One region of the Shewanella sp. N2AIL genome, then DNA from elsewhere that is predicted to be linked to it. Evidence: predicted binding sites of a transcription regulator. Region 1 holds the regulator's gene; the other holds the start of a gene.

Region 1 (4,748 bases):
ATTGTTGACGTCAGGTATGTTACGCGCGACGCTGTCACGCTTTGTTAAACATACTATTCCTAATCTCAGAGTCATTTCATATCAAGAAATACCTGATGAGAAGCAAATACGTATCGTATCTGCAGTCGGCCAGTAGAGGACGCATAAGTGAAGATTAAACGATTTTTTGCCAAAGACATGCGCGCCGCACTGGCCCAAGTGAAAGAAACACTCGGCTCAGATGCCGTCATTATGTCAAATAAGAAAGTGAATGGGGGCATCGAAATTGTCGCCGCCGTTGACTATGACGAACCTAAAGCGAAAACCGCAGCTACTGCGCCAGCGCCAACCTTTATGGACGTGAGTGACGACCTTGTGTCCTTGGGTGCTAAGCAGCCAGTACGAGTAGAAACCCGTGCTAAGCCAGCGGCACCTGCTGACTCATTACAAGCCTTGCTAGAGAAGCAACAAAGCCGTTTGAATCAACAAATGTCGCATCAGCAAGTTGATGCCGCGTTACCCGCATGGGCACAGGGGTTACAAGCGCCGGCAGCGGCAAAAGTGGAGCGTCGCGAAGCGCCTGCTACGTTTGATAAGAAGCCACAAACATCACAGAAACAAAGCGCTGATATTGAGGCAATGCGTGATGAGTTAGCCTCATTGCGTAATTTATTGACACACCAAGTGTCCTCTTTGATGACAGAACATAAGAAACGCATCGACCCCGTTGGTGCTATGCTCGAAGCCAAGTTACTCGAGGCTGAATTTTCCCCTGCGGTTGCGAATAAATTAGCGGCGCTGAGCCAACATTATACGCCTGCAGAATTAGTCAGAGCCTTACCTCAAAGTTTAGCTAATATGCTTGATAATCAAGGTGATGACATTGTTAAACAGGGCGGCGTAGTGGCATTGGTGGGGCCAACTGGTGTGGGTAAAACCACGTCGTTAGCGAAACTAGCAGCCCGTTTTGCTGCCCATCACGGTGCTGAGCATGTGGCTTTGATAACGACAGATCATTATCGCATCGGAGCCTATGAGCAATTAGCAACTTATGGCAAAATAATGGGCTGCCCAGTAAAGCAAGCTCATGATCTGAATGAATTAGAGCAAATTCTCTATCAGTTTAGGAATCGCAAGCTAGTATTGATAGATACGGCTGGCATGGGACAACGAGATATGCGTCTTTACCAGCAACTTGATAATTTAACTGCAAATAGCAGGATACCTATCCGCAGTTATCTGGTACTGTCTGCGACAGGACAGCGCCGTGTGCTGCAAGATGCAGTCAATCATTTTAAACGCATTCCCCTATCTGGTGTCGTTCTCACAAAACTCGATGAATCTGTGTCGTTAGCAGGGGCATTAAGTGTGTTGATCCAAAACGGATTACCATTAAGTTATGTTACTGATGGACAAAGAGTTCCTGAAGATATGAAAGTTGCGGATACCTTAGATTTAGCCCAGCAGGCACTCGCAGCGTTAGATAGTACTGAACAACAATCATTACAAGACACAGCGTGGTCAGATAATATGGCCTGTGCATTTGAGTAGATTTATGACCCTGGATCAAGCAAGTGGTTTACGTATGATGAATCAACCCTATAACGAAAAAGTGAAAGTAATCGCGGTCACAGGTGGTAAAGGTGGCGTTGGTAAAACCAGCGTTTCCATTAATACAGCTGTGGCATTAGCCGAAAAAGGCAAGCGTGTCTTGGTACTTGATGCTGACCTTGGCTTAGCAAACGTCGATGTCATGCTGGGTATTCGTGCCGAGCGTAACCTCTCCCATGTCCTCTCTGGTGATGCAGAGCTTGACGATATTATCGTTCGTGGCCCTAAAGGGATTGGCATAGTACCAGCCACTTCAGGAACACAAGGGATGGTGGAATTAAGTCCAGCGCAACATGCCGGGTTAATTCGCGCATTTAGTGAGATGCGGACTCAGTTTGATATTCTAGTCGTAGATACTGCTGCTGGGATTTCAGATATGGTGCTCAGTTTCTCACGTGCATCGCAGGATGTGCTGGTCGTTGTTTGTGATGAACCCACATCAATTACCGATGCCTATGCCCTGATAAAAATCCTCAGCCGTGAGCATGGCGTGTTCCGTTTTAAAATAGTTGCCAATATGGTGCGTAGTTTACGCGAAGGTATGGAATTATTTGCTAAACTCAGTAAAGTGACCGACAGATTTTTGGATGTCGCCCTTGAATTGGTTGCAACAATCCCATTTGACGAAAACTTACGTAAATCAGTTCGTAAACAAAAATTGGTGGTTGAAGCTTATCCTAAATCACCAGCAGCGATTGCGTATCAAGGGTTGGCAAATAAAATTCTAAGCTGGCCTGTACCGCAGCAACCTGGTGGGCATTTGGAGTTTTTCGTTGAGCGTTTAGTACAACGACCAGATTTTCAAGAGGAAAAAACGAGTGAATAAAGCCGCTGCGTATACTTGTTTAGACAATAAATCGTCGATCGTTGAACAGTATGCTCCGTTGGTTAAAAGAATTGCGCATCATTTACTCGCCAGACTACCTGCCTCCGTGCAGTTAGATGATTTACTCCAAGCTGGGATGATGGGGTTATTAGAAGCATCATCCAAGTTTGATGGTGGCAAGGGTGCGAAATTTGAAACCTTCGCCGGCATACGCATACGTGGGGCCATGTTAGATGAAATTCGCCGTGGCGATTGGGTCCCTCGTTCCGTTCATCGTAACAACCGCAAGGTTGCACATGCAATAGATGAGTTAGAGCAAGCGCTGGGTCGTGATGCACGCGACACAGAAATTGCAGAAAAACTTGATATGACGCTCGATGAGTACCATCATATTCTTAACGATGTTTCTGTCGGAAAAATCATAGGGATAGAAGACTTAGGCGTATCTCAGGATATACTTACAGTGAGTGATCGGTCCGATGATGATTCATTTGAAGCATTAGCTGAGAACCAATTTCATTCTGCTCTGGTTGAGGCAATTAAATTATTGCCTGAAAGAGATGCATTAGTGTTATCCCTGTACTACGATGAAGCATTGAATTTAAAAGAGATTGGCGCCATTCTTGAAGTCAGTGAATCGCGGGTTAGCCAGATATTAAGTCAGGCAATGTTGCGATTGAAAGCTAAACTCAAGCACTGGACATAAGTATAATTATTAATCGAGCACAGAATGTCAGCTCACCGGAGGAAACCTTGGACAAGAATATGAAGATTCTCATTGTTGACGATTTTTCGACAATGAGGCGTATCATCAAGAACTTGTTGCGAGACTTGGGGTTTAACAACACCCAAGAAGCAGACGATGGCTCAACAGCCCTGCCGATGTTGCAAAAGGGGGATTTTGATTTTGTTGTTACAGATTGGAATATGCCCGGCATGCAAGGGATCGATCTGTTAAAAGCAATTCGCGCAGATGATTCGCTAAAGCATTTACCCGTATTAATGGTAACTGCTGAAGCAAAACGTGAACAGATTATTGCTGCCGCTCAAGCGGGAGTGAATGGATATGTGGTTAAGCCTTTTACCGCAGCAACGCTGAAAGAGAAGTTAGATAAAATATTCGAACGACTCGCTTGAGCAAGGATGAGCTATGAAGTCACAAACATCAGGGCTCATCACGCTCGAGCAAGCTCAGCACTTTGTTGAATTATTAAGTGCAGGTGAGCAAAGTCAGGCAGATGATTTATTTCGGGAGCTTGCAGCTCCACTGCAACGAGAATTATTTGAAGAGGTAGGAAAATTAACTCGGCAACTTCATAGTGCGCTGATGGATTTTCAAGTTGATAATCGTCTTTCTGAATTAGCCAATACAGAAATTCCCGATGCCAAGCAACGTTTAAATTACGTTATTGACATGACTGAACAAGCGGCAAATAAAACCATGGATGCGGTTGAAGAATGTTTACCTTTGGCCAATGCCGTAACGGTTAATATTCAAAAAGTCATGCCATCTTGGGACAGATTAATGCGACGCGAGATAGCACTGAGCGAATTTAAGGTTCTTTGTCACGATGTCCAAGATCTTATGTCCCGTAGTGCAAATGACTCGACTCGATTACGTGAATTGCTGAATCAAATTTTGATGGCGCAAGATTTTCAAGACTTAACAGGACAAATAATCCGTCGTGTTATTGATCTAGTAATGGAAGTTGAAAGTAATCTCGTTTCTATGCTGACGGTATTTGGTGAGCAACCTATGATTGAAACTCAGATTGCTCAGAAAAATAATATTGAAGCGGAAGGGCCGATAATGAATGCCGAGCTTCGTCAAGATGTAGTAACGGGTCAAGACGAAGTGGATGATCTTCTATCGAGTCTGGGTTTCTAACTGGGAGTCAATTTGATGGCCTTTGATGTAGATGAAGAGATACTCCAGGACTTTTTAATCGAAGCCGGTGAAATTTTAGAGCTTCTTCAAGAGCAACTCGTTGCGCTTGAAAATAATCCTGATGACACAAACTTGCTAAACGCCATTTTCCGAGGGTTTCATACCGTTAAAGGTGGCGCAGGCTTTCTTAGCTTAACTCCCATGGTCGATGTGTGTCATGAGGCTGAAAATACCTTCGATCTATTGCGCACAGGCAAACGCAGCGTAAACGCAGAGCTGATGGATATTATTTTGCAGGCTGTTGATGCTATTAATACCATGTTTGCTCAAACGCAGCAGGGCGAACAACAAGATCCTGCTGAGTCGGGCCTGTTGGCTAGGCTTAAAATGCTGAGTTCAGGTGCGCCATTGCCATCTGAAGTTGCGTCTGCAGAGGTGGTAGAC
Region 2 (4,748 bases), on a different contig from region 1:
AAAAAGCCGCAACAGAATTGCGGCTTTAGATACAGCGCGTATTGAGCCTATCTAAGGCGAATTGCCAACCTGAATTTCATCAGATTCCTTGGCTTTACCTTGCTCAATGGCAATTTCCACCCTGCGGTTACGGGCACGATTCTCCGGTGAATCATTTGGCACTATCGGATTGTTAGACGCCATGCCAACCACTTTCATCCTTTTAGAATCAAAGCCTTTAACTTGTACTAACTCGTGGGCCACAGCCACAGCACGTTTACTGGATAAATCCCAGTTAGAGCTATAAAGCTCATCGCTGATTTGCATATCATCCGTGTAACCCGATACCGTAATAATCCCTGGCACATCTTTTAGCAGTTCGCCAACAGAGCGCACCACAGGTTTAAATCGAGGCTGAAGGAAGCCAGAACCAGAGGCAAATGAGCCCTTCTCACGGATACGGATAATAATCTGCTGACCTAAGGACTCAATTTCTATCGCACCATCGGTGATTTCTTTATTGAGTTCCTGCGCCATCTTCTTCACTTCTTGATTGATCTTATCCTGCGCCGCTGCCGCTTCGGCCTTAACCGCATCAGCCACTTCCTGCGCTGTTGCAGTGGCTTCGCCGCCACGCTGGGAACCACTTTGCTGCTGCACGCCGCCCGCACTGTCGTCTTCACCCGCTTGGTAATCCAATACAGGTTCCGTCATTTCATTGGTTTGTTGGTTGATTATTTCAATCGGGGTGGGATCGGGACGTCCTGGTCTAAATTCTAAGGCAATCACTGACGTCCCCTTCGGGATATCTTTGACTTCCACCTTATTTTGCACACCAAAGGCATACTTCATTGAGCCCGCGATCTGCTTAAACTTCATTACGTCCATTTCGGAAAATGACAATAACAACACGAAGAAACACATCAACAGCGACATCAAGTCAGCAAAGGTCGCCAACCACATCGGTGCTCCGGCCGGTGGACAGTTGCACTTAGCCTTAGCCATGGGCTACTCTCCGTCCGTTGTATCTATTTTGCGATTTTTCTCAGCCAGATAATTTTTCAAGAAGCCTTCAATCACCCGAGGGTTTTGTCCGTCTTGAATCGCCAATACCGCATCCATAATCAAGTTACGGTTCAGCATTTCTTCACCCATCCTAAGCGTTAACTTATCCGCGATAGGAAGACAAACCATGTTGGCGACCATAGCGCCGTATAAGGTGGTTAACAAGGCCACCGCCATTGAAGGGCCGATGGATTTAGGATCTGACATGTTTGACAGCATGGCCACAAGACCCACCAGCGTACCTATCATGCCCATTGCAGGACCTACGTCACCGAAGGCTCTAAAAATGCCGATCCCAGTACGATGGCGCTCTTCGGTCAGGGCGATATCCTTCTCTAAGGCAGCGCGCACCACTTCACCATCGTGACCATCAACGAGCATGTCGACGGCTTTTTGCATAAAGCTGTTGGTAATTTGCGCTTCTTCTAAAGCTAAAAAACCGCCTTTACGGGCGGCATCAGCCATAGTCACGGACTGTTCAATCAAATCTTCTGGCTTATCAATCTTAAAAATAAACGCTTTGGCGGCGATTTTTACCGCACTAAAAAACTGTTTAAGATTGAACTTCATCATCACCACGAAGAAGGACCCACCGAAAACAATAAGAATCGAGGGTACATCAACGAAAATCATTAAACCGCCGCTGGTGGCCATTGCCCCGAGGATAAAACCAAAGGCACCCACAATTCCAATTACTGTTGCTAAATCCACAACGGCTCCTCAATTTTCGTAATAAACGACATAATACTTACCCTAGGTAAGCAATAACACTCAGTTGTTCCACTGAATAAGATAATCCCACCGACACACATGCGAGCCTTGTCTATCAAGTTAAAAATTACCATACAAATGATGATACTATTGTCAGTTATCGGACACACACTAAGCAAGTTTAGCGACAATTTATATTTTCTGAAAAAATTTCAGTAACAAAGCGTGCTATTGAGCAAATATCTTTAGTCTGAATTTGACCCTAAAGCCGCCCTGATATACCTTGTGTCCGCTAAATCAAAGGAAGCATAAACGTGGCGAAGAAACCCGAAAATCTCAGTTTTGAAGAATCCCTTGGCGAACTTGAGCGCATTGTTGCCGATCTAGAACAAGGCGATATCTCCCTCGATGACGCGTTAAAACAATTTGAACGTGGCATCAATCTGGTTCGAAATAGCCAAGCAAAACTCGAACAAGCCCAACAAAAAGTGGCCATTTTACTGAAACAAGATGAAAATGCGCCCCTATCCCCCTATGCCGTTGAGGGCGAATAAGCGTGTTAGTCAGTGCCATTCAAGAATATCAACAACGGGTTGATAATCAATTAAAACAGCGTTTTAGTACGCTTGAAGATACCGCTCCCCAATTAAAAGCCGCCATGACTTACGGCGCATTATTGGGTGGCAAACGCATTCGACCTTTCCTCGTATACAGTGTCGGACGCATGTTTGGGGTCGAGCTCGAAAAATTAGATGCCTGCGCCGCAGCCATTGAATGTATCCATGCTTATTCATTGATCCACGATGATTTACCCGCCATGGATGATGATGAGCTGCGCCGTGGTCAGCCCACTGTGCATATCGCCTTTGATGAAGCGACCGCCATTTTAGCGGGGGATGCACTGCAGACCTTAGCCTTTGAAATTGTCACCGAAGCGGTAGCTGGGATCAGCAGCGAGCAACATATCGCTATGGTCAGAGTATTGGCAAAAGCCTCAGGTTATCGTGGCATGTGTGGCGGCCAAGCGATAGACTTAGCCTCAACCGATAAACATATTGATCTTAAAGCATTAACTCAGCTACATAATATGAAAACTGGCGCCCTTATCAGTTGCGCCGTTGAGTTAGCATTAATCGCCGCAAACGCGCCAAAAGATCAGTATGCTGCTATGATGGATTTTGCCCGTGCGGTCGGACTCGCCTTCCAAGTACAAGACGATATCCTTGACATAGTAGCCACCACCGAAGAACTCGGTAAGCCGCAAGGCTCTGATACTGAATCGAATAAGAGTACGTTTCCACAACTACTTGGACTACAAGGTGCACAAGACACCGCCAAACAACTGATCCAAGAGGCACTATCAGCGCTGGCTAAATTGCCATACAATAGCCAGTTAATTGCAGACTTCGCCCGCTATATCATTGAGCGAAGAATATAATAAGAGTCGAAGTATCTCGCTATGAGTTTGGACATTTCTCAGTTTCCCGTGTTGGCGCAGGCCAACACCCCCAATGAACTCCGCCAGCTTCCTCAGGCACTTTTACCACAAGTAGCCGACGAACTGCGCGAGTTCCTTCTTAAGTCTGTTGGCATATCCAGCGGACATTTTGCCTCTGGGCTCGGCACAGTGGAACTCACTGTTGCGTTGCACTATGTCTACAACACCCCTTTTGATCGGCTGATTTGGGATGTGGGCCATCAGGCTTATCCCCACAAAATTCTCACGGGTCGTCGCGACAAGATGCACACCATTCGCCAAAAAGATGGCTTGCATCCTTTTCCATGGCGTGAAGAAAGTGAATACGACACTTTCAGCGTTGGGCATTCAGGCACGTCTATCAGCGCCGCACTGGCGATGGCGATTGCCGCAGAAAAAGAACAAGCGGGTCGTAAAGTCGTTGCCGTGATCGGTGATGGCGCCATGACTGGTGGTATGGTGTTTGAAGCCATGAACCACGCAGGCGACTTACACAATGACATGCTCGTGGTACTGAACGACAACGAAATGTCGATCTCTGAAAATGTCGGCGCCCTCAATAACCATTTAGCCCAACTGATGTCAGGCCGTTTCTACACTACGCTGCGCGAAGGCGGCAAGAAAGTATTGAAAGGCATGCCCGTCATCAAAGAAATGGCCAAACGCACTGAGGAACACCTCAAGGGCATGGTCGTTCCTGGCACGCTATTTGAGGAGTTAGGTTTCAACTATATCGGTCCTATCGACGGCCACGATGTTGATGCTCTGGTCGAGACCATGCGTAATATGCGCAATCTGAAAGGTCCACAGGTGCTGCACATCATGACGAAGAAAGGTCGTGGTTATGAACCTGCTGAAAAAGATCCTATCGGTTGGCATGCGGTGCCTAAGTTTGACCCGTCGCTGTTTAAAAAGCCGGCTACCAAACCCGGTTTACCGACCTTTTCCCAAGTCTTCGGTAAATGGTTATGCGACATCGCTGAGCAAGATGAGAAAGTATTAGCCATTACTCCTGCGATGCGCGAAGGCTCGGGCATGGTGGAGTTTTCCCAGCGTTTCACGAAACAATATTTCGATGCGGCGATTGCCGAGCAGCATGCAGTGACTTTAGCCGCAGGTTTTGCCTGTGAAGGCTTTAAGCCTGTGGTGGCGATTTACTCGACCTTCCTGCAACGCGCCTACGATCAACTTATTCATGATGTGGCGCTGCAGCAATTACCGGTATTGTTCGCTATCGATCGCGGCGGTATTGTCGGTGCCGATGGTCCAACTCACCAAGGTGCATTCGATTTAAGCTTTATGCGTTGCATCCCCAACATGGTGATCATGGCGCCGTCGGACGAAAATGAATGTCGTCAAATGCTCTACACTGGCTATTGCTATGATGCGGGTCCAAGTGCAGTGCGTTATCCAAGGGGCAGCGCCACGGGAGCGATGCAAGTCGAAGCGATGACGGCATTACCGATTGGTAAAGGCGTGATTAAACGTGTGGGCAAACGCATTGCCATTCTCAACT

Evidence for each region. Region 1 encodes FliA, which starts transcription of late flagellar genes. Its sites were predicted from a motif close to CTAAAGNTNNNNNNNNNNNNGCCGATA; they were not measured.
Region 2: a site for FliA is predicted at 1,914-1,940, ahead of pomA (flagellar motor protein PomA). Genes of this name have one in related genera too.

What each region holds. Positions count from the first base shown of each region.
Region 1 covers NZ_JALBYT010000003.1:102,883-107,630, reverse strand. Annotated here, with positions in the region: gene flhA (flagellar biosynthesis protein FlhA) at 1-136, shown strand, start outside; gene flhF (flagellar biosynthesis protein FlhF) at 148-1,530, shown strand; gene MO387_RS03540 (MinD/ParA family protein) at 1,535-2,416, shown strand; gene MO387_RS03535 (RNA polymerase sigma factor FliA) at 2,409-3,122, shown strand; gene cheY (chemotaxis response regulator CheY) at 3,170-3,553, shown strand; gene MO387_RS03525 (protein phosphatase CheZ) at 3,567-4,304, shown strand; gene MO387_RS03520 (chemotaxis protein CheA) at 4,320-4,748, shown strand, end outside.
Region 2 covers NZ_JALBYT010000002.1:329,875-334,622, reverse strand. Annotated here, with positions in the region: gene MO387_RS03090 (flagellar motor protein MotB) at 52-984, opposite strand; gene pomA (flagellar motor protein PomA) at 988-1,755, opposite strand; gene xseB (exodeoxyribonuclease VII small subunit) at 2,070-2,309, shown strand; gene ispA ((2E,6E)-farnesyl diphosphate synthase) at 2,312-3,193, shown strand; gene dxs (1-deoxy-D-xylulose-5-phosphate synthase) at 3,215-4,748, shown strand, end outside.